Saccharothrix violaceirubra: one gene and its partner. The protein of the gene in region 1 interacts with the protein of each later gene in a pairwise test. Links are inferred from orthologs where the notes say so. Each region holds a gene or a part of one and is shown in the gene's direction. Other genes may lie near its edges.

Evidence for each region.
Region 2: the proteins of F4559_RS29570 (region 1) and ndk interact in binary tests that used the Escherichia coli proteins (3 or more experiments, as listed by UniProt). The link is inferred for Saccharothrix violaceirubra from one-to-one orthologs.

What each region holds. Positions count from the first base shown.
Region 1 is NZ_JACHJS010000001.1:6,399,088-6,414,952, forward strand. What follows is about bases 12,991-15,865. They hold F4559_RS29570 (5-formyltetrahydrofolate cyclo-ligase), read left to right. Parts: upstream 12,991-14,083; coding sequence 14,084-14,647; downstream 14,648-15,865. Other genes in these bases: glp (molybdotransferase-like divisome protein Glp), read right to left, coding at 12,991-13,149; F4559_RS29565 (UTP--glucose-1-phosphate uridylyltransferase), read right to left, coding at 13,170-14,045; F4559_RS29575 (FmdB family zinc ribbon protein), read left to right, coding at 14,749-15,030; F4559_RS29580 (SAF domain-containing protein), read left to right, coding at 15,119-15,622. Also shown: molecular chaperone DnaK, read left to right, coding at 1-1,350; F4559_RS29495 (nucleotide exchange factor GrpE), read left to right, coding at 1,360-1,887; F4559_RS29500 (DnaJ C-terminal domain-containing protein), read left to right, coding at 1,894-2,811; F4559_RS29505 (chaperone modulator CbpM), read left to right, coding at 2,811-3,107; ATP-dependent chaperone ClpB, read left to right, coding at 3,098-5,728; F4559_RS29515 (thioredoxin family protein), read left to right, coding at 5,725-6,192; F4559_RS29520 (UBP-type zinc finger domain-containing protein), read left to right, coding at 6,189-6,452; F4559_RS29525 (FAD-dependent oxidoreductase), read left to right, coding at 6,449-8,140; F4559_RS35630 (hypothetical protein), read left to right, coding at 8,140-8,277; F4559_RS35635 (hypothetical protein), read left to right, coding at 8,277-8,720; F4559_RS29540 (hypothetical protein), read left to right, coding at 8,797-9,951; sepX (divisome protein SepX/GlpR), read right to left, coding at 10,457-11,104; F4559_RS29555 (GNAT family N-acetyltransferase), read right to left, coding at 11,263-11,925; more of glp, read right to left, coding at 11,926-12,990. UniProt on the Escherichia coli protein: Involved in the removal of 5-formyltetrahydrofolate.
Region 2 is NZ_JACHJS010000001.1:5,690,642-5,701,193, reverse strand. What follows is about bases 149-2,988. They hold ndk (nucleoside-diphosphate kinase), read left to right. Parts: upstream 149-1,283; coding sequence 1,284-1,694; downstream 1,695-2,988. Other genes in these bases: F4559_RS26165 (ABC transporter ATP-binding protein), read left to right, coding at 2,349-2,988; F4559_RS26170 (GNAT family N-acetyltransferase), read right to left, coding at 1,669-2,292; F4559_RS36560 (YbaB/EbfC family nucleoid-associated protein), read right to left, coding at 149-369. In the rest of the region: more of F4559_RS36560, read right to left, coding at 1-148; more of F4559_RS26165, read left to right, coding at 2,989-3,269; F4559_RS26160 (ABC transporter permease), read left to right, coding at 3,269-4,054; F4559_RS26155 (ABC transporter permease), read left to right, coding at 4,164-4,967; F4559_RS26150 (DoxX family protein), read left to right, coding at 5,010-5,420; F4559_RS26145 (TIGR03960 family B12-binding radical SAM protein), read left to right, coding at 5,453-7,417; F4559_RS26140 (S8 family peptidase), read right to left, coding at 7,431-8,921; F4559_RS26135 (TIGR03936 family radical SAM-associated protein), read left to right, coding at 9,171-9,902; F4559_RS26130 (translation initiation factor IF-2 N-terminal domain-containing protein), read left to right, coding at 10,092-10,552. UniProt on the Escherichia coli protein: Major role in the synthesis of nucleoside triphosphates other than ATP. The ATP gamma phosphate is transferred to the NDP beta phosphate via a ping-pong mechanism, using a phosphorylated active-site intermediate.

The sequences.
Region 1 (15,865 bases):
ATCGCCTACGGACTCGACTCGAAGGCCCACGAGACGGTCCTCGTGTTCGACCTCGGCGGCGGCACCTTCGACGTGAGCCTGCTCGACGTCGGCGACGGCGTGGTCGAGGTCCGGTCGACCGCCGGGGACACCCACCTCGGCGGGGACGACTTCGACCGCCGGATCGTGGACCACCTCGCCGATCGGTTCCAGCAGGAGAACGGCATCGACCTGCGGTCGGATCCCCAGGCGCTGCAGCGGCTCTTCGAAGCCGCGGAGAAGGCGAAGGTCGAGCTCAGCTCGGTCAGCCAGACCAGCGTGAGCCTGCCGTTCATCACCGCGGACAAGGACGGCCCGAAGCACCTCACGACCACCTTGATGCGTTCGGTGTTCGAGCAGATCTCCGCGGACCTGGTCGAACGGTGCCTCGGCCCGGTCAAGCAGGCGATGGCCGACGCGAAGGTGACCGCGAACGACATCGACGAGGTCATCCTGGTCGGCGGGTCGACCCGGATCCCGGCCGTGCAGAGCCTGGTCCGCAGGCTGACCGGGGGCAAGGACCCGAACATGAGCGTCAACCCGGACGAGGTCGTCGCGCTCGGCGCGGCGGTCCAGGCGGGGGTGCTCAAGGGTGAGGTCAAGGACGTCCTGCTGCTCGACGTCACCCCGCTGTCGCTCGGCGTGGAAACCCGCGGCGGCGTGATGACGAAGATCATCGAGCGCAACACGACGATCCCGGCGCGGCGGACCGAGGTGTTCTCCACCGCGGAGGACAACCAGCCCGCGGTCGACGTCGTGGTGCTCCAGGGCGAGCGGGAACGGGCCGCCGACAACCGGGTGCTCGGGCGCTTCCAGCTCACCGACATCCGGCCGGCGCCGCGGGGCGAGCCCCAGATCGAGGTCACGTTCGACGTCGACGCCAACGGCATCCTGGATGTCACCGCGAAGGACAAGGACACCGGCGCGCAGCAGGGCATCACGATCAGCGAGAGTTCGAACCTCGACCAGGCGGAGGTCGACCGCATGGTCACCGAAGCCGAACGCAACCGGTCCGAGGACCAGCGGCTGCGCGAGGAGATCGACGCGCGCAACCTGCTCGACTCGGCCGCCTACCAGGTCGAACGGACCATCACGGACACCACTGCGCCGCACGAGAAGGCGCGCGCGGAGATGCTCATCCAAGAGGCTCGTGAGGCGGTGAAAGACGCCGCTCCCCTGGACCGGGTGCGGTCGCTGACCTCCGAACTGCAGCAGATGCTGGCCGGGCTCAACGCGCCCCGGGCGAGCGGCGGCGGCAACGGTTCCGGCGGCGGCCCGCAGCAGGCGGCCGACGAGGACGACGTGATCGACGCGGACTTCGACCGGACGTGAGGCGGATCGATGGCCACCACAGGAAGTGCCGCGGAACACGAGAACCCCTCCGCGGAGATCGCCGAGGACGGCTCCCGGCAGGCGCCGGCCTCGGCGACCGGGGCGGACGAGAAGATCGCCGAGTTCGAGGACCGGTGGCGGCGGACGGCGGCGGACCTCGACAACGTGCGCAAGCGCCATGCCGCCGAACTGCGCCGGGCGACCGAAGCCGAGCGGGCGCGGGTCGCGGCGGCCTGGCTTCCGGTGCTGGACAACCTCGAACTGGCGCTCGCGCACGCCGAGGCGGACCCGTCGGGCATCGTGCAGGGCGTCCACGCGATCCGGGAGCAAGCCGTCGGGCTGCTCGCCGGGCTCGGGTACCCGCGTGACGACGAAACCGGCGTCCGGTTCGACCCGAACCGGCACGAGGTCGTCGCCGTGGTCGAGGACCCGGCCACCGAGCCGAACACCGTGACCCAGGTCGTGCGCCCCGGCTACGGGACCGATCGGCACCAGCTGCGGCCGACGGCCGTGGCGGTGTCCAGGTCGCGGGGGTGACGGCCGGTGGCCACCGACTTCTACGAGGCCCTCGGTGTCGCCAGGACCGCGAGTGCCGACGAGATTCAGCGGGCGTACCGGAAACTGGCCCGGCAGCTCCACCCGGATGTGAACTCCGAGCCGGGTGCCGAAGAGCGCTTCAAGGAGATCAGCGAGGCGTACCAGGTGCTGTCCGACCCGGAGCAGCGCAAGAAGTACGACCGGTTCGGCGCGGATTTCCGCCGGGTGCCCGACGACTTCGACGAGCGGGCGTACGCGGGTGCCGGCGGGCGGGGTGGCGGCCGTGTCCGCCACGCCCAGGCGGGGCCGGGATTCGGTGGCGGGTTCGAAGGTGTCGACATCGAGGACCTGCTGGGCGGCTTCTTCCGGAGCCGAGGCTCCGGCGGGCCGATCGCGGGGGCCGACCAGGAGGCCGAGCTCGACCTGACGATCGAGGATGCCTACCGGGGCGGGCGACGGCACTTGAGCATCGCCGGCACGGGCGCGCGCGGTTACGACGTCGAGATTCCGGCCGGCGTGCTCGACGGGCAGCGCATCCGGCTCGCCGGTCAGGGCGGGCGGGCGTCCGGGAACGCCGCGCCCGGTGACCTCCACCTCGTGGTGCGGATCAAGCCGCATCCCCGCTACCGCCTGTCCGGGCGCGACATCACGGTCGAACTGCCGGTGTCGCCCTGGGAGGCGGCGCTCGGCGCCACAGTTCCCGTGCCGACTCCCGGTGGTGAAGTGAAGGTGCGGGTCGTGCCCGGCTCGTCGACCGGACGGCGGCTGCGGCTGCGCGGCGAGGGCCTGCCCAACCCCAGGGGCAAGCCGGGCGATCTCTACGCCGAGGTGCGCGTGATGGTGCCGAAGAAGCTCGGAAAGCGGGAGCACGAGCTCTTCGAGGAGCTCGCCGCCGTGTCCGATTTCGACCCGAGGAGGACCTGATGGCCGAGTACCTGCTCGCCCACCCGGTCCGGCTCAGCCTCGACACGGTCGCCGCGCGAAGCGGACTGCACCCGGAGCTGCTCCGCCGGTTCGTCGCGCTGAGCCTCGTGGACGGCACCGCCGACTCGAGCGGGCGGCTGTGGTTCGCGCCGTCCGCCGTCGCCGCTCTCGCGCGCATCCAGCGCCTGCGCACGGGCCTCTGCCTCAACTACGCGGCCATCGGGCTCGTGCTCGACCTGCTGGACCGCATCGACGTCCTCGAAGCCCAAGTCAGGAGCCATCGGCGATGGACATGAGCAAGCTGACCCGGAAATCGCAGGAAGCGCTGCAGGAGGCCCAAAGCGTGGCACAGCGCCACGGCCACACCGAGACCGACGGGGAGCACCTGCTGCTCGCCCTGCTCGACCCGGCCGACGGCCTGGCACCCCGGCTGCTCGCGCGGACCGGCGCGGACGTCGACGGTCTCCGCGAAGCAACCGAAGCGGAACTCGCGCGGCGGCCGAAGGTGACCGGCCCCGGCGCCACCCCCGGGCAGGTCTACGTCACCCGGCGCCTCGCCGGGCTGCTGGATGCCGCCGAACGGGAAGCCAAGCGGCTCAAGGACGAATACGTCTCCGTCGAACACCTCGTCCGGGCCCTCGCGGACGAGGGTGCGAAGTCCGCGGCGGGGCGGCTGCTGACCCAGTACGGCGTGACGCGCGAATCGTTCTTGACGGCGCTGACCAAGATCCGCGGCAACCAGCGGGTCACCTCGGCGACACCCGAGGGCGCGTACGAGGCGCTGGAGAAGTACGGCCGTGACCTGGTCGCCGACGCGCGGTCGGGCAAGCTCGACCCGGTGATCGGCCGGGACGCCGAGATCCGCCGGGTGATCCAGATCCTGTCGCGGAAGACGAAGAACAACCCCGTGCTGATCGGCGACCCCGGCGTCGGCAAGACGGCGATCGTCGAGGGCCTCGCCCAGCGGGTCGTGCGCGGCGACGTGCCGGAGGGCTTGCGGGACAAGACGATCTTCTCGCTCGACATCGGCGCCCTCGTCGCCGGGGCGAAGTACCGCGGCGAGTTCGAGGAGCGGCTCAAGGCCGTGCTGGCCGAGGTCAAAGCCGAAGAGGGACGCATCCTGCTCTTCGTCGACGAACTCCACACGGTCGTCGGGGCCGGCGCCACCGAAGGCGCGATGGACGCCGGGAACATGCTCAAGCCGATGCTGGCGCGCGGTGAACTCCACATGATCGGGGCGACGACGCTCGACGAGTACCGCAAGCACATCGAGAAGGACGCCGCGCTGGAGCGCCGGTTCCAGCCGATCGTCGTCGACGAACCCTCCGTCGAGGACACCATCTCGATCCTGCGCGGACTGCGGGAGCGGCTCGAGGTGTTCCACGGGGTCAAGATCCAGGACGGCGCGCTGGTCGCCGCCGCGACTCTGTCCCACCGGTACATCACCGACCGGTTCCTTCCGGACAAGGCGATCGACCTGGTCGACGAGGCGTGCGCGCGGCTGCGCACGGAAATCGACTCCATGCCCGCGGAACTCGACGAGCTCACCCGGCGCGTCACCCGCCTGGAGATCGAGCAGGCCGCGCTGTCCAGGGAATCCGACCAGGCCGGCAAGGCGCGGCCGGCGGACCTCGACCGCGAACTCGCCGATCTTCGTGCCGAAGCGGACTCGAAGAAGGCGCAGTGGGAAGCCGAGCGCCAGGGGATCCGGCGGGTTCAGGAACTGCGGTCCGAACTGGAACTGCTGCGCCACGAAGCCGAAGAAGCGGAACGGGACTACGACCTGAACCGCGCGGCCGAGCTGCGCTACGGCGAGATCACCGAAGCCGAGCGCCGGCTTGCCGCGGAGGAAGAACGGCTGGCGGACAAGCAGGGCCGGAAGCGGCTGCTGCACGAGGTCGTCACCGAGGACGAGATCGCCGAGATCGTCGCCTCGTGGACCGGGGTCCCGGTTTCCCGGCTGCGGGAAGGCGAGCGGGAGAAGCTGTTGCGGCTCGACGAGATCCTGCACGAGCGGGTGATCGGCCAGGACGAGGCCGTTCGGCTGGTCGCCGACGCGGTCATCCGGGCGCGGTCGGGGATCCGCGATCCGCGCAAGCCGATCGGGTCGTTCCTCTTCCTCGGCCCGACCGGGGTCGGGAAGACCGAGCTGGCCAAGACCCTGGCGGCGGCCCTGTTCGACAGCGAGGAGAACACGGTCCGGCTCGACATGAGCGAGTACCAGGAGCGGCACACCGTCTCGCGGCTGCTGGGCGCTCCCCCGGGCTACGTCGGCTACGACGAGGGCGGGCAGCTCACCGAAGCCGTACGGCGCAAGCCTTACTCGGTCGTGCTGTTCGACGAGATCGAAAAGGCGCACCCGGACGTGTTCAACACGCTGCTCCAGGTCCTCGACGACGGAAGGATCACCGACGCGCAGGGCCGGACCGTCGACTTCCGCAACACGGTGATCATCATGACCTCCAACATCGGCTCCCAGCACCTGCTCGACGGGGTCACCTCCACCGGCGAGATCAAGCCGTACGCCCGCGACGCCGTGCTGGCCGAGCTGCGACACCACTTCCGACCGGAGTTCCTCAACCGCGTCGATGACATCGTGCTGTTCACCCCGCTCGGGCCGGGCGAGATCGAGCGGATCGTCGACCTGCGGTTCGACGAGCTGCGCCACCGGCTGGCCGAACTGGGCATCGCGGTCGAGCTGACCGGCCAGGCGAGGAAACTCATCGCCCGGCACGGCTTCGACCCCGTGTACGGCGCCCGGCCGCTGCGCCGGTACATCTCCCACGAGGTCGAGACCAAGATCGGCCGCACGCTGCTGCGCGGTGAACCGACCGAGGGACTGGTGATCACCGTCGACGCCAAGGACGGCGAGCTCGTCGTCACCTACAGCGGGGGCGAAGGGAGGTCCGCGGCATGAGCACCGACACCGCCGGCACGGTCGTCTGCGAACACTGCGGCCACAAGAACCGCGTCCAGGCCGCCGCCTCGGGCAAACCGACCTGCGGGCACTGCCATCAGCCGCTGCCCTGGATCGTCGACGCGGGCGACAACGACTTCGCGGAACTCGCGGAGCGGGCCACGATGCCGGTGCCGGTCGATCTCCGGGCCACCTGGTGGGGGCCCTGCCGCCAGGTCGGCCCCGCGCCGGCCCAGCCGGCCCGGGAGCGGGCCGGGAAGGTCAAGCTCGTGAGGGTCGACGTCGATAGGGCACCCGTGCTGTCCCAGCGGTTCGACGTGAAGGCCGTGCCGACGCTCATGGTGCTGCGCGGCGGCGAGGTCGTCGCGCGGCAAGCGGGCGCCGCGCCCGTCCCCGTGCTGCGCGAGTGGCTCGACCAGGCGCCGGCTCGGCCAACCTCGACCAGGGTCGGTGACGTGCGATGACCGGTGCCGTCGACCGGCATCTCGCCCTCGTCCGGGACGTGGTGCCGCGAACCCCGCAGGGCTGCGAGGAGTGCCTGATCGCCGGCACGCCGTGGCTGCACCTGCGGTTGTGCCTGACGTGCGGGCACGTCGGCTGCTGCGACTCGTCGCCCATGAAGCACGCCGGCAAGCACGCCCACGCCATCGTGCACCCGATCGTGCGCTCGTTCGAGCCCGGGGAGACCTGGCGCTGGTGCTACGTCGATCGGACATTCGTATGACCGCCTCGACAAGGATCGACCTCGGCACGCCGCTGACCGAGACCCCGGACTCCTGCGGTGCCTTCCCCCGGCTCACGGACGAGCAGATCCGCGTGCTCGGCGAAGAGGGTGAACGCCGTCCGGTCCGGGCCGGCGAGGTGCTGTACGCGCAGGGCGGGTGGCCGTCCGAGTTCTTTGTGATCTTGAGCGGCAAGGTCGCCGTCACCGAAGGAACCGGGGACGACGCGAAGGTCGTCCGCGTGCACGGCCCTCGCCGGTTCCTGGGCGAGCTCGGACTGCTCGAAGGCCTGCCCGCGTTCGTCGGCGCCGTGGCCGCCGACCCCGGCGAGGTGCTTGCCATCCCGGTGAGCGCGGTGCGGCACCTGGTGCTCGGCGACCCGGTGCTCGGCGACCTGATCCTGCGTGCCTACCTCGTGCGCAGGACCCTCCTCATCGGATCCGGCAACGGGCTGAGGATCGTCGGTTCCTGCTACTCGCCGGACACCAGGCGGCTGCTGGAGTTCGTGGCGCGCAACCGGCTCCCGTACCGGCTGGTCGACGTCGACAAGGACCAGCAGACCGAGGCGCTCCTGGAGCGCTTCGGCGTCGCCGTCGCGGACACCCCGGTGGTCGTGGTGAACGGCACCGAAGTGCTGCGGAACCCGAGCACCGCCGAGCTGGCCGGGAGAATCGGGCTGCTGCCGCCGGAACCCGAAACCGGTGTGCGGGACGTGCTCGTCGTCGGCGCCGGGCCCAGCGGCCTGGCCGCGATGGTCTACGGCGCTTCCGACGGTTTGCGGCTGTCGGCGTTCGACGCCATGGCCCCGGGCGGCCAGGCCGGGACGACGTCCCGCATCGAGAACTACCTCGGCTTCCCACCGGGGATCTCCGGCGCGGAGCTGGCCGAGCGATCGGTGATCCAGGCGGCCAAGTTCGGGGCCCGGGTCGCCGTGCCGGCCCAGGCACGCACCCTCGAAGCACGCGGCGGCCGTTACGCCGTCGGATTCGACGACGGCATCGAGATCGTTTCCCACACCGTCGTGATCGCCTCCGGTGCCCGCTACCGCAGGCTCGTCGTACCCGGCATCGAGACGTTCGAGGCGACCGGCGTCTACTACGCCGCGACTGTGCACGAAGCGCGTCGATGCCTGGCTTCTCCGGTGGCGGTGGTCGGCGGCGGCAACTCGGCCGGCCAGGCGGCGGTGTTCCTCGCGGAAGGTTCGCCGGTGGTCCATCTGCTGGTGCGCGGCGGCGATCTCGCCGCGAACATGTCCCGCTACCTCGTCGACCAGGTCGAGCAGCATCCGCGGATCAGCGTGCTCGGCCACACCGAAGTCCGTGAGCTCGTCGGCGGGGACGGCCTCGAATCCGTGGTCGTCGAGAACAACCGCACCGGCGAGCGCCGCGTCCTCGACGCCCGCGCGTTGTTCGTCTTCATCGGAGCTTCCCCGCACACGGCCTGGCTTTCGGGGACGGTCGCCCTCGACGAGGACGGGTTCGTGCTCACCGGGGCGGACGCCGAGGGGTTCCGGGACGCCGACGTTTGGCGCGGGGTGCATCGCGCGCCGCTGGTGCTGGAAACGAACAGGCCCGGGGTGTTCGCGGTGGGGGACGTACGCCACGGCTCGGTCAAACGGGTGGCCTCGGCGATCGGGGAAGGCGCCATGGCCGTCCGGTTCGTCCACGAACATCTCTCGCAGGAGGCGTGATGCCGGTCATGAGTATGGCCAACGGACTCTCACTCAACCTCGATCGGCCGGCGTGGGTGGCCGCGTTCGCCGAGCCGCAACTCCTCACCGGACAGGCGCGCGTGCACCACCCGAGGTCGCCGGCACGCGGCACCTGATGCTCGACCTGTCCCAGGTCGGGCAGGTGGACGACAGCCTGCTCGCACTCATGCACCGCGCGGAGGACAGGCTGACCGCGCTCGACGGCGTGTTCGAGCTGACCGGGCTCGCGCCGCCCGTGCTGTACGCGATGGACGACACCCCGCTGGCCGAAGTGTTTTCCTGGTACCGCGCGGTCGTCGACGACCCGAAACCGCATGCCGCGCTGTGGTCCTCACTGCGCTGCCTCCAAGGCTCGAAGACGTCGCGGAGCCCGGTTCCGCGGCCCGGTACCCGAGTGTCGTCGACACGGCCGCCCGCGGTGGGGCAGGGCCTGATCGCGGCGATCGGGGTGGTGTGGCTGCTGGTGCTGGTCGCGCGGGGACGCCGGGAGCGGCGGGGCACGCCACCGGCACGGGCCTACCGCGTGGCGACCTCCCGGCATCCGGCTCTTCGGCTCTGACCCGCTGTCCGGCCCGGCTGATCTGGCCGGCACCCGTCGGGGAAACCGGCCGCTGCCGAGGAGCGAGGTGAACCACATGAACGCGCCGCACCAGGTGGCCGTCGGGGTGCTGACCGGCGGAGGGCGGCCGGAGCGGGTGATCACGACGATCGCCGACGAGCTCCCCGAACTCTTCGCCACCCAGGTGAACGGGCAGACGTGGTGGCGGGCGGAGCACGAGGTCGACCAGCTCCCGCTGGACGAAAACGGCGACATCCCGATGCGCACGCTGTCGCAGCGGCACCGCCAGGACCGGGGCTGGGACCTGCTGGTCCTGGTCACCGACCTGCCCCGGCGCGCGGGAACCGACCCCGTCGTCGCCGGAGTCGACGTCGAGCACGGTGTCGCGATGATCTCCCTGCCCGCCCTCGGCGCCGTCCTCGTGCGACGCCGGGCACGCGCGTTGCTGGTCCGCGTGGTGCGGCAACTGGTGTCACGCCGGTCCGGGGTCGACGGCGGTCACGGCGGACACGGGACGGCGGCACGGCTGCGTGAAGTGCCGGCCCCGACGCCGCGGATGCCCGGCGAACGCCAGTCGTCGGCGACCCACCTCACTCTGGTCGGCCTGCGTGGCCGGCTGCGGCTGCTGGCCGGGATGGTCCGGGACAACCGTCCGTGGCGGCTCGTCCCGCACCTCGCGGGCGCCACCGCGGCCGCGGCCGGGACCGCCGCCTACGGCATCGTCACCAGCTCGTTCCGGCAACTCGCGGACGCGCTGTCCCCGCTGCGGCTGGCGGCGATCACCGTGGTCACCATCCTGGTCATGACGGCGTGGCTGACCGCGTACAACCACCTCTGGGACCGGCCCTCCGAATCCGCAGGGCGACGCAAAGCGCTGCTGTACAACGGTTCCACGGCCACCACACTGGCACTCGGGGTGGCGTGCATGTACGCGATCCTGTACGTGCTCTCCCTGCTCGCGGCGGCCGTCCTGATCGACAGCGGCTATTTCGCCCAGTCACTCGGGCACTCGGTCGGTGTGGGTTCGTACCTGAACCTGGTCTGGCTGTGCAGCTCGGTGGGCATCGTCGCCGGCTCGCTCGGATCAAGCCTGGAAGACGAAGAGACCGTCCGCAACGCGACCTACGGCCGCCGCGAACGGGAACGCCAGGAACGAAACCGGCGCCGGCGGGACGACCGGATATCCGGCGAAAGGGAAAACCCCACGCAGGCCGCGCGAAGCGACAAGTGACCGACGGAGTTGCAGGCGGATCACCCCGGCGACCATCCCCACCTGCGTGACCAATGAACCGTCGCGACAAGGCGGCAACGCTGATGACCAAACCAAAGAAGCGGGGACACAAGCCACGAGCCCGCGTGTCGAAGGTCCGGATTCGGGGCGTGCGACACGATTCACCACACCCGTGCAGGATCACCAAGGTTCTCGTTGACCTCGCGAGAAGCCGGCATGGCGCCCCGAATGAAGGTCCAGGCAGCTCGACGGAAGTTCTGGTAAGCGACGCAACGTGCCGCGACCAAACCCCGATACGGATGAAACCCCTGTGAGCGCCTGACCTGGGATTTCCAAGCGCTCAGGGGTTTCATCCGCAACTTCATGTGTGGAGCTGAGGGGAATCGAACCCCTGACCTACTCGATGCGAACGAGTCGCGCTACCAACTGCGCTACAGCCCCGTGTTCGGTTGTCGTCGTGCGGGGGAAGCATATCAGGCGTCGGGGGGTGGTTTCACCACCCCCCTCATTCGCCCGCGGCCCGGCGGTACGGGAGGGCGTCCAAGCCCTCCAGCTCGTCGAACGCCGGGTCTTCGTCGTCCATGTCGACGACGACCGTGCCGGGACGCACCTGGTGCTCGAAGCGCGGGCGCGACGGCTCCGGGCGGTCCTCGTCGTGCTCGTGGCGGTCGTCTTCCTCCGGGCTGCGGGCCGGGCGGCGCCGGCCCTGGGTCAGGCGGGCCTGGCGGCGGGACCGGATGTCCTCCTCGATCCGCACCTGGCGGCGCAGGTAGGCGAGGTAGCCGAACAGCGTCGCGTCGACCGCGCCGTGCGCCCACCACGCGGGCGTGAACAGCAGTCCCGCGACGAGGCCGGTGGCCAGGGCCACGAGCAGCAGGACCGCGACCACACGCCGGCGGAAGGCGTACTTCGCCTGGGCGACGGCGGCGGCGGTCTCCGGGTCGAACCCGCCCCTGCCGGGGCGGTACGGCCGGTGGACCTCCTCGTCGTACTCGTCGGCGGGGTCCTCGTAGTCGTCGAACTCGGCGTCAGGCATGGCGTCGTACTCCTCCTCCATGCTGCTGCGCGCGTCCGCGCGCCTGCGTGCCACGACGGGGACGAGGACGACCAGCCAGGCCACGACCAGACCGACCACGATCAGCGAACTCGGCATTCCCCGTCACCTCCCCCTGCCTGCGGCGCGCACTGTGCGTACGCCACGCTAGTCACAACAGTCACACCTGTGTCGGAGGCTCGCCGACCGGAATGGGTACCAAAGTGTGGTCCATCACCCACTTTCGGGCGATCCGAATAGTCCACTCAGCCCTGTGATCAGGCGCTTCGGACGTACCCCTGTGCGACCAATCGGCGCACAAGTCCCTCGGGGAAGGTCTCTTCGGCGGTCATCGCATAGCACAGGTGATCGCGCCAATCACCGGCCACGTCCAAATACCTCCGGAAGAGTCCTTCCTCCCGGAATCCCGCTTTCGCGAGCACCCGCAGGCTCGCCGCGTTCTCCGGCCGCACGGTCGCCTCAAGGCGGTGCAGTCCCGCGTAGCCGAAGCAGTGGTCGACGACCGCGGCCAACGCCGCCGTGGCCACGCCGCCGCCCGCCCGGTCGGCCGCGACCCAGTAGCCGACCCAGGCCGACCGCAGCGACCCGCGCACGATGTTGCCCACGGTGACCTGCCCGGCCAGCTCGCCGTCCACCGTGACCACGAACGGCAGCGCCTGGCCGCGCCTGGCCAACGCCTTGAGCGACGACCACTGCCCCGGCCAGGACAACGCGGCGTTGCGCTCGGCCCAGCCGCCGACGGCCGTGGGCTCCCACTCCTCCAGGTACTCCTGGTCCCGTAACCGCAGCCGCGACCACGCCGAGGCGTCGAACAGCCTCGGCGGGCGCACCGCGACCAGGCCCGCCGCGACCCGCAGCGGACCCAGCCGAGCCGGCCAGCCGGGGTGCCGACCGCCGTCCCACGCCAGACCCGCGCTCATCTATCCCCTCTGGGCCAGGAAGCTGACCAGGACCTCTTCGCCGGACGACACGTCGGTGACGTCCTCGTCGACCATGATCAGGCAGTTCGCCTCGGCCAACGACGCCAGCAGGTGCGAGCCGGACGTGCCCAGCGGCTGCACCAGGTACTCGCCCGTGTCGGCGTCGCGCAGCAGTTGGCCGCGCAGGAAACCACGCCGGCCCTTGGTCGACGTCAACGGCGAAAGCAGGCGCGCGCTCACCGCGCGTCGGTACGGGTTGCGCTTGCCCAGCGCGGCCCTGATCAACGGCCGCACCAGCACCTCGAACACCACGAGGGCGCTCATCGGGTTGGCTGGCAACAGGAACGTGGGCACGGCGTCGGGCCCGAGCCGCCCGAAGCCCTGCACGGAGCCGGGGTGCATGGCCACGCGCGTGACGTCCACGTCGCCCAGGTCGGACAACGCCGCGCGCACCTCGTCGCCGATCGTGCCGCCGACGCCGCCGGAGATCACCACGATCTCCGAGAGCAGCAGGCGTCCTTCGACGACCTCCAACAGGCGGCGCGGGTCGGCCGACTGGATGCCGACCCGGCTGACCTCGGCACCCGCGTCCCGCGCGGCGGCGGCCAGCGCGTAGGAGTTGACGTCGTAGACCTGGCCCTGGCCGGGCGTGCGGTCGACGTCGACGAGTTCCTCGCCGATCGACACCACGGACACCCGGGGCCTCGGGTGGACCAGGACCTTGTTGCGCCCCACGGCGGCCAGCAGGCCGACCTGGGCGGACCCGATCACCGCGCCGCGGCGCACGGCCACGTCGCCGGTCTGCACGTCCTCGCCGGTGCGGCGGACGAACGCGGCCGACGGCACCGGTTGGCGGACCGTCACGTTCGCCGCGTGCCCGTCGGTGTACCCGACGGGCACCACGGCGTCGGCCAGCGTCGGCAGGGGCGCTCCGGTGGCGATGCGGACCGCCTGGCCGGGTTGCAGCCGTCTGGGCTGCCGGGACCCGGCCGCGATCTCACCGACCACCGGCAGGCGCACCGGTTCCTCGGCGGCGGACTGGACGTCCACGCTGCGCACCGCGTAGCCGTCCACCGCCGCCTGGTCGAAACCGGGCAACGCGCGCTCCGCGACGACCTCCTCGGCGCACAGCAGTCCCTGCGCCTCGGCGATCGCCACCCGCACCGGTGCCGGCCGCACGGCGGCGGCGATCACCTTGGCGAGCTGCTCGTCGACTGACCTCATGTACGGCCCTTCTCCTGACTTCAGCCGATCCGGTCCCGCAGCCAGGCGGCCAGGTCGGGACCGTAGTCGGGGTGGTCCAGCGCGAAGTCGACGGCGGCTTTGAGGAACCCGCCGGGGTTGCCCAGGTCGTGCCGGCCGCCGCGGTGGACCACGACGTGGACAGGATGGCCCTCGGCGATCAGGAGCGCGATCGCGTCGGTGAGCTGGAGTTCGCCGCCCGCGCCGGGCGTGATGCGCTTGAGCGCGTCGAACACCGCACGGTCGAGCAGGTAGCGTCCGGCCGCGGCGAACGTGGACGGGGCGTCTTCCGCCTTGGGCTTCTCGACCATGCCGACGACCTGCTTGACGTCGGCGTCGTCGGTGTCGCGCACGTCGAACACGCCGAACGCGGAGATCTGGTCGCGTGGGATGTCGAACGCGCACAACACGCTGCCGCCGAACCGTTCCCGCACGCCGGCCATCGTCTTGAGGACACCGCGCGGCAGGACCAGGTCGTCGGGCAGCAGCACGGCGACGGCCTCGTCGTCGTCGGTCAGGTTGGCCTCGGCGCAGCCGACCGCGTGGCCGAGTCCGAGCGCCTTCTCCTGGAGAGCGGTCTCCACGGTCAGCAGGCCGGGTGCCCGGCGGACCTTCTCGACCAGGTCGGTCTTGCCGCGCGCTTCGAGCGTCGATTCCAGTTCCGGCTGGGGGCGGAAGTACTCGACGACCGAGTCCTTGCCGGGCGAGGTCACGATCACCAGCCGGCTCGCGCCCGCCTCGGCGGCCTCGGTGGCGACCAGTTCGATCCCGGGGGTGTCGACGACCGGCAGCAGCTCCTTGGGCACCGCTTTGGTGGTCGGGAGGAAGCGCGTGCCCAGTCCCGCCGCGGGCACGATTGCTGTCTGGAAGGCGCTCATGAAGAGCGAGCGTAACGGCGTGCGTAGGGGTAATCGCGATGACGTCCGATGAACGTGACCGGAAGACGACGGAGCGCGCACGGCTGCGCGCCGCTCGGCGTAGTGCCCCGGCGGCGCCCATGTCGGCCGAAGGGCTCGCGGCGGTGGAGGCGTTCGGCGTCGTTCCCGGTGGAACGGTGTGCGCGTATTGGGCGGTGGGCTCGGAACCGGGGTCGCGGGCGATGCTGGACGCGTTGTCGGCGTTCCGTGTCCTGTTGCCGGTCGTGGCAGGGGACGGACCGTTGGATTGGGCGGTGTACGCGCCTGACGCCCTGCGCGCGGGGCCATACGGATTGCTCGAACCTTCCGGTCCGCTGCTGGGCGTGTCGGCCGTCGCGTCGGCGGCGGTCGTGCTCGTGCCGGCGTTGGCGGTGGACCACGCGGGCGTGCGGTTGGGGAAGGGCGGCGGGTATTACGACCGGACGTTGGCGGCGGCGACGGGTGCGTTGGTGGCGGTGGTGCGCGACGAGGAGTTCGTGGAGGTGCTTCCGGCTGAACCGCATGACGTCCGGATGGACGCGGTGGTGACTCCGGGGCGTGGTGTGGTCCGTCTCCCGTTGTGACGTTGACCTGTGATGTTTGCGTGACGTACGTCGGCCGGCGCATCATCGTGCCTGGCACTCGTGACGTCGGAGTGCCAATCGTGAACCGTGGAGGGGCAACCGTGCCGACCTATCAGTACGCCTGCACCGAGTGCGATCACCGGTTCGAAGCGGTGCAGTCCTTCTCCGACGCCGCGTTGGCCGAGTGCCCGCAGTGCACCGGCAGGCTGCGCAAGCTCTACGGCGCCGTGGGCGTGGTGTTCAAGGGCAGCGGCTTCTACCGGACGGACAACAGGTCGTCCGCCACCGGTTCCTCGTCGACGACGACGTCCGCGAAGACCGAGTCCACTTCTTCCGCTTCGACGAAGAGCGAGTCCACTTCGTCCACCGCGGCGGCTTCCTGATCCCCAGGTTGTCCACAGGCCCCCGAGTTGTCCACAGCCCGGGGGCCTTCGCCCACTCCGGACCCGAAACCGCCCTACGGTCGGTCCCATGCACAACCTCCGCAAAGTCTTGGCGGTCCTGTCGGCACTGACCGGCCTGTTCCTGCTGCTGCGTCCGGCACCCCCGACCACCACGGTCCTGCTGACGACCCGCGACCTGCCGCCCGGCGTCCCCCTGGCCAAGGAGGACGTGCGGACGACGGAGATCCCCGCCACCCTGGCCCCACCGGGCGCCGCGACACCCACGTCCGCCGAGGGCAGGACCCTGGGGTCACCCGCCGGCGCGGGCGAGATCCTCACCGACGCGCGCCTGACGACCGCGGATCCGGATACCGCGACCGTGGCCGTGAAGCCGACGGACCCGGCCGTCCTCACCCTGCTGAAGCCGGGCGGGCGGGTGGATGTGGTCACGGAAACCGGCGTGCTGGCCGAGAACGCGACAGTGATCGCCGTCCACGACAACACGGTCGTGGTCCTGTCGACGGACGCCACCACAGCGGCCCGCGTGGCCACCGAGTCCCTGACCCATCCGTTGGCGGTCACCGTCCACTAACCACCGGCCTGACCACCGGGTCGCCTCCCTGGCCACCTCCAGGAGGCGACCCACCTGCCAGGATCAAGCAGGCTGGCGACGCACCACCCTCGACGCCCCAGCCCCGCCAAACCCGAATGAAAGCCGACCCAATCCCCGCCAAAACCCCAGGTCAACAAGTGTGTCTTCCCCGCGCACGCGGGGATGGTCTCCCACTTGCCTTCCAAGCGGTTTCACACGGAGTGTCTTCCCCGCGCACGCGGG
Region 2 (10,552 bases), 710 kb from region 1 along the record:
GTCCGGCCGCACCGAGGTCGTCCGATCGGTGAACCGGACGTCCACCGGAGAGCCGGTGGAGTCGACGGTCACGACAACCGCGCCGTTGACGCTGGTCTCCGTCACCCGGATCCGTTCCACCTGGTCGCGCAGCGCCTGCAAGCGATCTGCCCGGCTGCGCATCCCTTCGACCCAGTCGTCGATGCTGCGCTCGGCCTGTCCCGGGTCTCCGCTCAGCAGTCCGTCCCGACGTGGCTCCGCCATACGTTGGTTATAGCCGGACGCCATCGAAGTGATCACGCGATCGGGAGATTTCCACCGGATGAGCGTCTCGGCAGCGAGTGCGATTGCCCGGAGATCACAGAGCGTCTGTATACCCTGAATCGACACTGACCTCGCCGCTCCATACGGAGAAGCGCGTCGACGTCCTGGCCGCCCGCGCGTTCCAGGCGTTCGACGAGTGGCAGCCCATCGACTCCACGCGGGCCGTCGACGGCCGTGTGTACCGGAAGTTCTCGTACGGGCCGAACATCGAGGTCTTCATCCTCGACATGCGCACGTACAAGGACGCGAACACCTCGCCGCGCGACCAGGCCGGGCACATCCTCGGCGACCGCCAGGCCCGCTGGCTGCTCGACTCGCTGAGCCGCTCGCGCGCCATGTGGAAGATCATCGCCGCCGACCTGCCGATCGGGCTGACCGTGCCGGACGGCGCCGACATCGAAGGAGTGGCCAACGGCCTGCCCGGTGCGCCCGGCGGCCGGGAGACCGAGATCGCGTGGCTGCTCAAGGAACTCAAGCGTCGCCGCGTCCGAAACACCGTGTGGCTCACAGCGGACGTGCACTACTCCGCCGCGCACCACTACTCGCCGGACCGCGCGACGTTCCAGGACTTCGACCCGTTCTGGGAGTTCGTGTCCGGGCCGCTGCACGCGGGGGCGTTCGGACCCAACACCCTGGACCCGACGTTCGGTCCGCAGGCGGTCTTCGTGAGCGCGCCGCCGGCGGCGAACACGACGCCGTTGGACGGCTTCCAGCACTTCGGCGAGGTCGAGGTGGCCGCCGACGGGCGCCTTACGGTGTGGCTGCGCGACATCAAGGGGCGCTCGCTCTGGTCCACCACCCTGGACCCACGCCGCTGACCGCGAGTCCTCCACCCGGGCACCCCGAAATACGCACTCGGACACCCTGAAACACGCACTCGGGCACAGCGGACGCGGCATCGTCCCCGGTTCCGCCGTTCCCGAGGCCCTGCGGCTACTCTTTGCCCCACACCGACCCCGTACGAAGGAGTACAGACGGCCGTGAGCGAGCGCACCCTGGTCCTGGTCAAGCCCGATGGCGTCAGCCGTGGACTGGTCGGCGAGGTGATCTCGCGCATCGAGCGCAAGGGCCTCCGACTGGCCGCGCTGGAACTGCGCACCGTCGACGAGGCCACCGCCAAGCAGCACTACGCCGAGCACGACGGCAAGTCGTTCTTCAACGACCTCGTCGAGTTCATCACCGGCGGTCCGCTGGTCGCGATCGTCGTCGAGGGCACCCGGGCGATCTCGGCGTTCCGCCAGCTCGCCGGCGGCACCGACCCGGTGGAGAAGGCCACGCCGGGCACGATCCGCGGCGACTTCGGCCTGGAGGTCCAGTTCAACCTCGTGCACGGCTCCGACTCGGTCGAGTCGGCCGAGCGCGAGATCAAGATCTGGTTCCCCGCGCTCTGAGGCCACCGGTCGAGGCGCGGCGACGGGGCGAGGACCCGTTGCCGCCCTCGGCCGAACCGTGCAGCACCGTCCCCTCCGGGTAGCCCAGCGGCAGGTACATGCGCACCGAGTCGAACCGGGTGTCGCCCACGGCGACGGAGTTGGGCAACCTGCCCCACTCCCGGAAGCCCAGGGACTCGTACAGCCCGATCGCGTTGCGGTTGTTGCCCCGCACACCCAACGTGAGCAGCTCCAGCCCCGCCGCCCTGGTCGTGGCGATCACGTCCGCCACGAGCAGCGCGCCCAGGCCCAGGCCACGAGCCCTCGGGTGCGCGGTCACGCGGCGCAGCTCGGCACAGCCCGCGAACACGCCCATGCCCTCGCCGTGCCACGCGGCCGTGCCGCTGATCACGCCGTCCACCCGCGCCAGGACGAGCCCGCCCCGGCCCCGGGTCACGTCGTCGAAGACGGAGTCCAGCCACGCGTCCGTCGCGGTCCGGTCCGGCGGGTTCGGATAGCCGATGGCACCGCCCGCCGCCACGACGTCGTGCAGCACCTCGTGGACTCCGGCGCGCAGGTGTTCGTCCGGTTCGTCGGGTCTGATGAGGTCGATCTCCACGGACCGAGCGTAAAACCCGCGGGGGATTGTCGGACCGCGCGGTTACCGTGATCCCCGTGACCACGACCCTTGTCGAAGCCAAGGCGTTGACCAAGCACTTCGGGACGTTCGAGGCCGTGCGCGGCATCGACGTCCAGGTGCGGGCCGGTGAGGCGTTCGGCTTCCTCGGCCCCAACGGTGCGGGCAAGTCGTCGACCGTGCGGATGGTCTCGTGCGTCTCGCCGCGTTCCGGCGGCGACCTGACCGTGTTCGGGCTCGACCCCGAGCGCGATGGTCCGAGCATTCGTGCCCGGCTGGGCGTCGTGCCGCAGCAGGACAACCTCGACAACGAGCTGACCGTGCGGCAGAACCTGGAGATCTACGGCCGGTACTTCGGGTTGTCGCGGTCCACCGTGCGGGCCAAGGCCGCGGAGCTGCTGGAGTTCGCGCAGCTCACGGACAAGGCCGACGCCGAGGTGGACTCGTTGTCGGGCGGCATGAAGCGGCGGCTGACCATCGCCCGGTCACTGGTCAACGAGCCCGAGCTGCTGCTGCTCGACGAGCCGACCACCGGCCTCGACCCGCAGGCCCGGCACCTGTTGTGGGACCGCCTTTTCCGGCTCAAGCAGTCCGGCGTCACGTTGATCATCACGACCCACTACATGGACGAGGCCGAGCAGCTCTGCGACAGGTTGGTGGTCATGGACGGTGGGCTGATCGCCGCCGAGGGGTCCCCGGCCGACCTCATCCGGCGGTACTCGACGCGGGAGGTGCTCGAACTGCGGTTCCCGCCGGACGGCCAGGACCCCGACCTCGTCGACGGGCTCGCCGACCGGGTCGAGGTCCTGCCCGATCGGCTGCTGCTCTACACCGACGACGGGGAGGCCACGCTCGCCGCCGTCCACTCGCGGGGTGTGCGTCCGACGTCCAGCCTGGTGCGCCGGTCGTCGCTGGAGGACGTCTTTCTCCGACTGACCGGACGGACGTTGGTGGACTGATGGCGGTCGTCCTCGGGCCCGTGCGGGCCGTGCTGGTCTGCGTCGAGCACCGGTTGACCTGGTATCGGCGCAACTGGCGGGCGTCGGTGGTGTCCAACTTCCTCCAGCCCGTGCTGTTCCTGCTCGCCCTGGGACTGGGTTTCGGGTCCCAGGTGCGGCCGGGCCCGGCGACCGGCGGGCTGCCGTACGTGGAGTTCCTCGCGCCCGCGCTGCTGGTCGTCACGGCACTCCAGGCCACGATCCAGGAGTCGACGTACGCGGTGCTGTCGGCGTTGAAGTGGGAGAAGAGGTACGTGGGCCTGGTGGCCACGCCGGTCACGCCGGCCCAGGTCCTCTACGGACACCTGGTGTGGATCGCGGCGCAGTCGGCATTGGCGACGACGGCGTTCCTGGTTGTCGCCGCCCTGCTGGGCGCGGTCACGAGCCCGCTCGCGGTGCTGGCCGTGCCCGCCGCCGTGCTCGCGGGCATGGCGTTCAGCGCGCCGACGGTGGCGTTCAGCGTGACCCGGGAGCAACCGGCCGGGTTCGGCGCCCTGCACCGGTTCCTGGTGATGCCGATGGTGTTGTTCGGCGGCACGTACTTCCCGCTCGACCAGTTGCCCGACTGGCTGCACCCGGTCGTCTGGCTGACGCCGGTGTGGCACGGCGTCGAGCTGTGCCGGGGCCTCGCGCTCGGCGGCCTGTCGCCCCTGGCCGCCCTCGGGCACGTCGCCTACCTGGCCGCGTTGGTCGTGCTCGGCACCGTGCCGGCCCGCCGCTTCTTCCACCGGAGGTTGACCCAGTGATCCGCACCCGCCCGCCGCGCGGCGAGGTCGGCGCGCCCGACCGCCGGGGTCCGCGCACCCGCGGCCCCGGTCGTCCGCCCACGCCGACCCACGCGGGGGAGGAGCGCCGATGAGCACGGGTCTCACGCTGCGGATCGTGCCGCCCGGCCTGTACGCGCGTCGGGCGCACGTCCTGGTCGAACGGTCGTACCTGGTCCACCGCCGGGCGGCGCTGTCGCTGGTGTCCGGGTTCTTCGAGCCGCTGTTCTTCCTGCTCTCGCTGGGCTTCGGGTTCGGGCAACTCGTCACTTCGGTGGACGCGCCGGGTGGACCGGTCGACTACGCCACGTACGTCGCGCCCGCGCTGCTGGCCGCGTCCGCGATGAACGGCGCCGTGTTCGAGTCGACGTTCAACGTCTTCTTCAAGTTCAAGTACGCCAAGACCTACGACGCGGTCCTGGCCACGCCCATGGGCCCGGTCGACATCGCGCTCGGCGAGGCGATGTGGTGCCTGGCGCGCGGCGGCCTGTACTCGGTCGGGTTCCTGGCGGTGATGGCCGTGCTGGGCCTCGTGTCGACGCCTTGGGCGCTGCTCGTGGTGCCCGCCGCGCTGCTGGTGGCGCTCGGGTTCGCCGCCGTGGGCATGGCCGCGACCACGTTCATGCGAACGTGGCACGACTTCGACCTCGTGCTGCTCGCGGTCACGCCGATGTTCCTGTTCTCGACCACGTTCTTCCCGCTGTCGGTGTACCCGGGGCCGTTCCAGGAGGTCGTCCGCTGGACGCCGCTCTACCACGCGATCGAGCTGGTGCGGTCGTTGGCGGCCGGGAACCTGCACGTCGGACTGCTGGTCCACGCCCTGTACTTCGTGGCCCTGACCGTGGTCGGGCTCGTGGTCGCGGCCCGCCGGATCGGCCGGTTGCTGCTGACCTGAAGCGGGTCGACACTGGTCCGACCACCACTCCGGGAGGTCATCGTGGACGTCCTCGTGTTGATCGGTCGAATCCTCTTCGTGTTCCTCTTCTTCGGCTCGGCGATCGGGCACCTCACCCAGACCGAGGCGATGGCCGGGTATGCGGCGTCGAAGGGCGTGCCGCAGCCGAAGCTCGCCACGGCGGGCAGCGGCGTGCTCATGATCGTGGCCGCGCTGATGCTGCTGCTCGGCGTGTGGGCCGACCTCGGCGCGTTGCTGCTGGTGGTCTTCCTGCTGCCGACCGCGTTCCTCATGCACGACTTCTGGAAGCAGACCGATCCCCAGGCCAAACAGCAGGAGATGATCGCGTTCAACAAGGACCTCTCGCTCGCGGGCGGCGCGCTGATGTTCTTCGGCGTCTACGCCGGCGTGGGCGCCGACCTGGGCCTGACGGTGACCGGACCGCTGTTCTGAGGTCCTCGGGCCCTGCCGTTACGCTGGAAAGCGTGAGTGCTGAGTCCGTCTTCCCCGCGCTGGAACCCCTTCTGCCGAAGGTCGCCAAGCCGGTGCAGTACGTCGGCGGGGAGTTGAACGCGACCGTCAAGGACTGGGACGGCGCGGCCGTGCGGTGGGCGTTGATGTACCCCGACGCCTACGAGGTCGGCCTGCCCAACCAGGGCGTCATGATCCTCTACGAGGTCCTGAACGAGCAGCCCGACGTGCTGGCCGAACGCACCTACGCGGTGTGGCCGGACCTGGAAGCGCTGATGCGCGAGCACGGCGTGCCGCAGTTCACCGTCGACGGCCACCGGCCGGTCGGCGCGTTCGACCTGCTCGGCGTCAGCTTCTCCACGGAACTGGGCTACACCAACCTGCTCAACGCCCTTGACCTCGCGGGCGTCCCGATCCACGCCGCCGACCGCACCGAAGACCATCCGATCGTGGTCGCCGGTGGTCACGCCGCGTTCAACCCGGAACCGATCTCCCCGTTCGTCGACGCCGCCGTGCTCGGCGACGGCGAGGAGGCGGTCCTGGAGATCACCGACCTGGTGCGGGCGTGGAAGGCCGAGGGCCGGCCGGGCGGGCGCGACGAGATCCTGACCCGACTCGCCGAGACCGGCGGCGTCTACGTGCCCCGGTTCTACGATGTCGAATACCTGCCGGACGGGCGCATCCAGCGCGTGGTGCCCAACCGCGAGCGCGTGCCGTACCGGGTGTTCAAGCGCACCACGATGGACCTCGACGCGTGGCCGTACCCCAAGCAGCCCCTGGTGCCCCTCGCGGAGAGCGTGCACGAGCGGATGAGCGTGGAGATCTTCCGGGGCTGCACGCGCGGCTGCCGGTTCTGCCAGGCGGGCATGATCACCCGTCCGGTGCGCGAACGCTCGATCGAGGGCATCGGCGCGATGGTCCAGCGCGGTCTGGAGGCGACCGGCTTCGAGGAGGTCGGCCTGCTGTCGCTGTCCAGCGCCGACCACTCCGAGATCGCCGAGATCACCAAGGGCTTGGCCGACCGCTACGAGGGCACGAACACCAGCCTGTCGCTGCCGTCGACCCGTGTGGACGCGTTCAACATCGACCTGGCCAACGAGCTGTCGCGCAACGGCCGCCGCTCCGGCCTGACGTTCGCGCCCGAGGGCGGCAGCGAGCGCATCCGCCGCGTCATCAACAAGATGGTGTCCGAAGAGGACCTCATCAGGACGGTCGGCGCCGCGTTCCAGGCGGGCTGGCGGCAGGTGAAGCTGTACTTCATGTGCGGTCTGCCCACCGAGACCGACGAGGACGTCCTCCAGATCGCGGAGATGGCCAAGAACGTCATCCGCAAGGGCCGTGAGGTCAGCGGGCGCAAGGACATCCGCTGCACGATCTCCATCGGCGGGTTCGTGCCCAAGCCGCACACCCCGTTCCAGTGGGCCGGCCAGTGCGACCCGGACACCGTCGACTCGCGACTGCGCAAGCTGCGCGAGGCCGTCAACGCCGACCGCTCGCTTGGCCGCAACATCGGCATGCGCTACCACGACGGCAAGCCCTCGCTGATCGAAGGACTGCTGTCCCGGGGCGACCGGCGCATCGGCCTGGTGATCGAACGGGTGTGGCGCGAGGGCGGCCGGTTCGACGGCTGGTCCGAGCACTTCTCCTACGAGCGCTGGGTCGAGGCCGCCGCGGCCGAACTCGGGCCGCTGGGCGTCGACCTCGACTGGTTCACCACGCGCGAGCGCGAGGAACTCGAGGTCCTGCCCTGGGACCACCTCGACTCGGGCCTGGACAAGGAGTGGCTCTGGGCCGACTGGCAGGACGCCCTCGACGAGCGCGAGCAGGACGACTGCCGCTGGACGCCGTGCTTCGACTGCGGCGTGTGCCCGGCCATGGGCACCGACATCGAGGTCGGGCCGACCGGCCGGACGCTGCTGCCGATCTCGCCCGTCGGCAAGGGTTCGCCGGTCCGCAACCCGGCGTTGACCAAGGGGTGACCCCAGGCGGCCGTCACCGCGTGACGGCCGCCTCCGCGTCCACCATCCCGTGCCCGTAGAAGCCGTTGTACTCGGAGTACCCGGTGCAGTACGCGTCCTGCACGCCGGTGCCGTTGAGGTCGTAGTCCGCCGGGCACGGCACAGTCTGCGCGCCCGCGTTGAGCATCCGTCCGAGTTCGCCCGCGCCCGCCGACGGGTGCTGCGAGGCGATCAGCGCGGCCACGCCGGACGCGTGCGGCACTGCCATCGACGTGCCGCAGGAGTAGTCGTAGCCGTTCGGCACGGTCGACAGCACGCAGCCCTGCCCGCCGTCCGCCGGCACCTGCCGCCGGTCACCGCCCGGCGCCGTGACGTCCACCGCGCCCAGCCCATACGAGCTGTACCCGGCCTTCACCCGATTGGCGCCCACGGACGAGACCGCGACCACGTTGCGCAACTGCGCGGGCAGCACCAGGCACGTGTTGTCCACGGGCCGCGGCTTGACGTCCTCGGGCGCGGCGTTCGTCGGGCTCTGCGCGTCCCGGCCCGGCTTGGTCAGGTCGACGGCCGCGTTGCCCGCCGCCGCCACGGTCAGCACGCCCCGCGCCGCCGCGTAGTCCACGGCCCGGCGCACGGCCTCGTAGACCAGCTTCTGCCCGTCCTGGTTCTGGCAGGTGAACACCCACGGGTCGATGTAGTAGCTGTTGTTGGTCACGGTCATGCCGTGCGTCGCCGCCCACATGAACCCGCACACCGCGTATTCGGGGTAGATGAACCCGTCGTCGTCGACGACCTTCACCGACGCGATCCGCACGCCCGGCGCGACGCCCGTGGTGCCCCGGCCGTCGTCGGCCGCCGCGATCGTGCCCGCGACGTGCGTGCCGTGCACCGACGTGGTCGGCGACCAGGCGGCCTCGGCGGGGTCGGCCACGCCGGTCGTGCAGCCCGCCGACAGTTCGGGGTCCAGCGCGTCGACCAGGTCGGGGTGCGTGGGGTCCACGCCCGAGTCGAGCACGCCCACCACGACGTCACGGCTGCCCGTGCTGACGGCGTGCGCCTCGGCGGCGTGGATCAACTCCATGTCCCACTGCTCGGCCGTCCGGTCCAGTGTGCCGTCCGCCGTCCGGCTGCCCACCGGTTCGTCCTCGCGCTTCTTCGCGGGCGTCCGCCGGGACCTGCCGTCGGCCTGCGCGCTGTAGGCCCGCTCCGGCCCCATCTTCGTGCCGAACCCCGGGTCGGCCGAGGTCACGACGGCCACCGAGATCTGCGGGTGGTAGGTCGCGATCGTGCCGCACGCGCCCGTGACCAGGGCGTCCGCCAGCGGGCTGCTCGTGCCCTCGTCGAACACCACCAGGTAGCGCAGGGTCGGTCCGGGCTGGATGCAGTGGGACGCGCCGACCTCGTCGGGGTCCGCCGCGGCGTACGTCGGCACCGCGATGCTCGCCGAGGCCGAACCGGGGGCGAACCCGGTCGCGAGCAACGCCACGCCGACCGCTGCCGCTCGGGCGCGGCGGAGCAGAGGCACGGGGGACCTCCAGGTGCTGGGCTGGCGGGGAGCCCGCGCGTCGGCACGCCGTCGATCGGGCCACTGGTGCCGGACGGTAGCCACGCCCGACGAACCAGACAAGCTCAACCGCGCTTGACACGACCAAGGTACCGTCCTCGTGGAGCAGGACCGTGGACCGTCGGGACGCCCATCCCGGCGGGCGTGCCCGAATACCCCGAGGGAGCAGCACTGAACCGCCAGCACCAGCCCAACCCGTCGGCCGCACCGGTGCAGAGGCTTCGGGTGCGCTACGCGAAACGCGGCCGGTTGCGGTTCACGTCGCACCGCGACATCGCCCGGACCTTCGAACGCGCACTGCGCCGCGCGGGCGTGCCCATGGCCTACTCGCAGGGCTTCAACCCCCACCCGAAGGTGTCATGGGCGAATGCCGCACCGACCGGTGTGGCGAGCGAGGCCGAGTACGTGGAGGTGCAGGTCGTAGAGGAGGTCGAGCCCGAGGCGCTGCGTGCGGCCCTCGACGCGGCCCTGCCGCCGGGCCTGGACATCCTGGAGATCGTCCAGTCGGGTGGTGGCAACCTCCCGGAGCGGATCGACGCCAGTCGCTGGCGGATCGAACTGCCCGGCGTGTCACCCGATCGGCTGGAGTTCGCGGTGGCCGCGTTGCTGTCCGCGACGTCGGTCGAGGTCGAACGGCTCACCAAGGACGGCAAACGCCTGCTCGACGTGCGGCCGGCCCTGGTGTCGGCCCAGGTCGACGGGCATTCGAGCGATGCCGGACACGATGCGCCTGGATTGTCACAACCGTGTGGGATACTCATGACGGTCGTACGGCAGACAACGCCTACCGTGCGACCCGACGACGTGCTGAGCGCGCTCCGGGTCGTCGCCGACCTGGTTCCGCCGGTCCCCGCGAAGGCGACCCGGATGGCGCAGGGCCGGCTCGAGGACGATGGCAACCTGGTCGATCCGCTCTCCCCGGACAGGGTGACGGAGGACTGACCCGGCTGTCGGAGCACCGCTGACGGCGTCGTCGCGGGAGAAGTAGACCTGCCGTACCGCGTGCCCTGGCGGCATGCGCTCGGCGTGAAGGCAAGGATTCCCGCCGCCGGCCGCGGCGGTGAGTGGACAAAAGAGAAGAGGCCCCTGCGCGGCCGCGTCGATCGACGCGCCCGGGGGTGGAGGAGCTGCATGTCGAACACGGACAGGCCTGCCGGCGGCGCCGGCGGGGGTAACGTCACATCCGCACACCCGCAGTTGGCGGATCTGCCGGCCAAGCTCAGGGTGCACGCCCTGGCGAAGCTGCTCGGCGCGAGCAGCAAGGACGTGGTCGCCGCGCTCGCCGATCTCGGCGAGACGGTGCGCAGCGCGCAGTCCAGCGTGACGCGTGACCTCGCCCTGAAGGTCGCGGAAAGCCTGCTGGACTGGGACGACATCGTCACCGGCGAGGTCGACGAGACCACCGAGGAACCGGCGCTGCCGCCCCGCGAGGTGGCCGCGCTCACCCCGTTGTTCGCGCCGCCGTCCGCGGTGTTCCTGCCGCCGACGCCCGTGCCCGTGGTCGCGCCCGCCGCGACGACGGCCGACGTCGACGAGGAGCCCGCGGCCGAACCGGTCGGCGACGAGGCGCACGCCGACGAGGACGCCGGTGA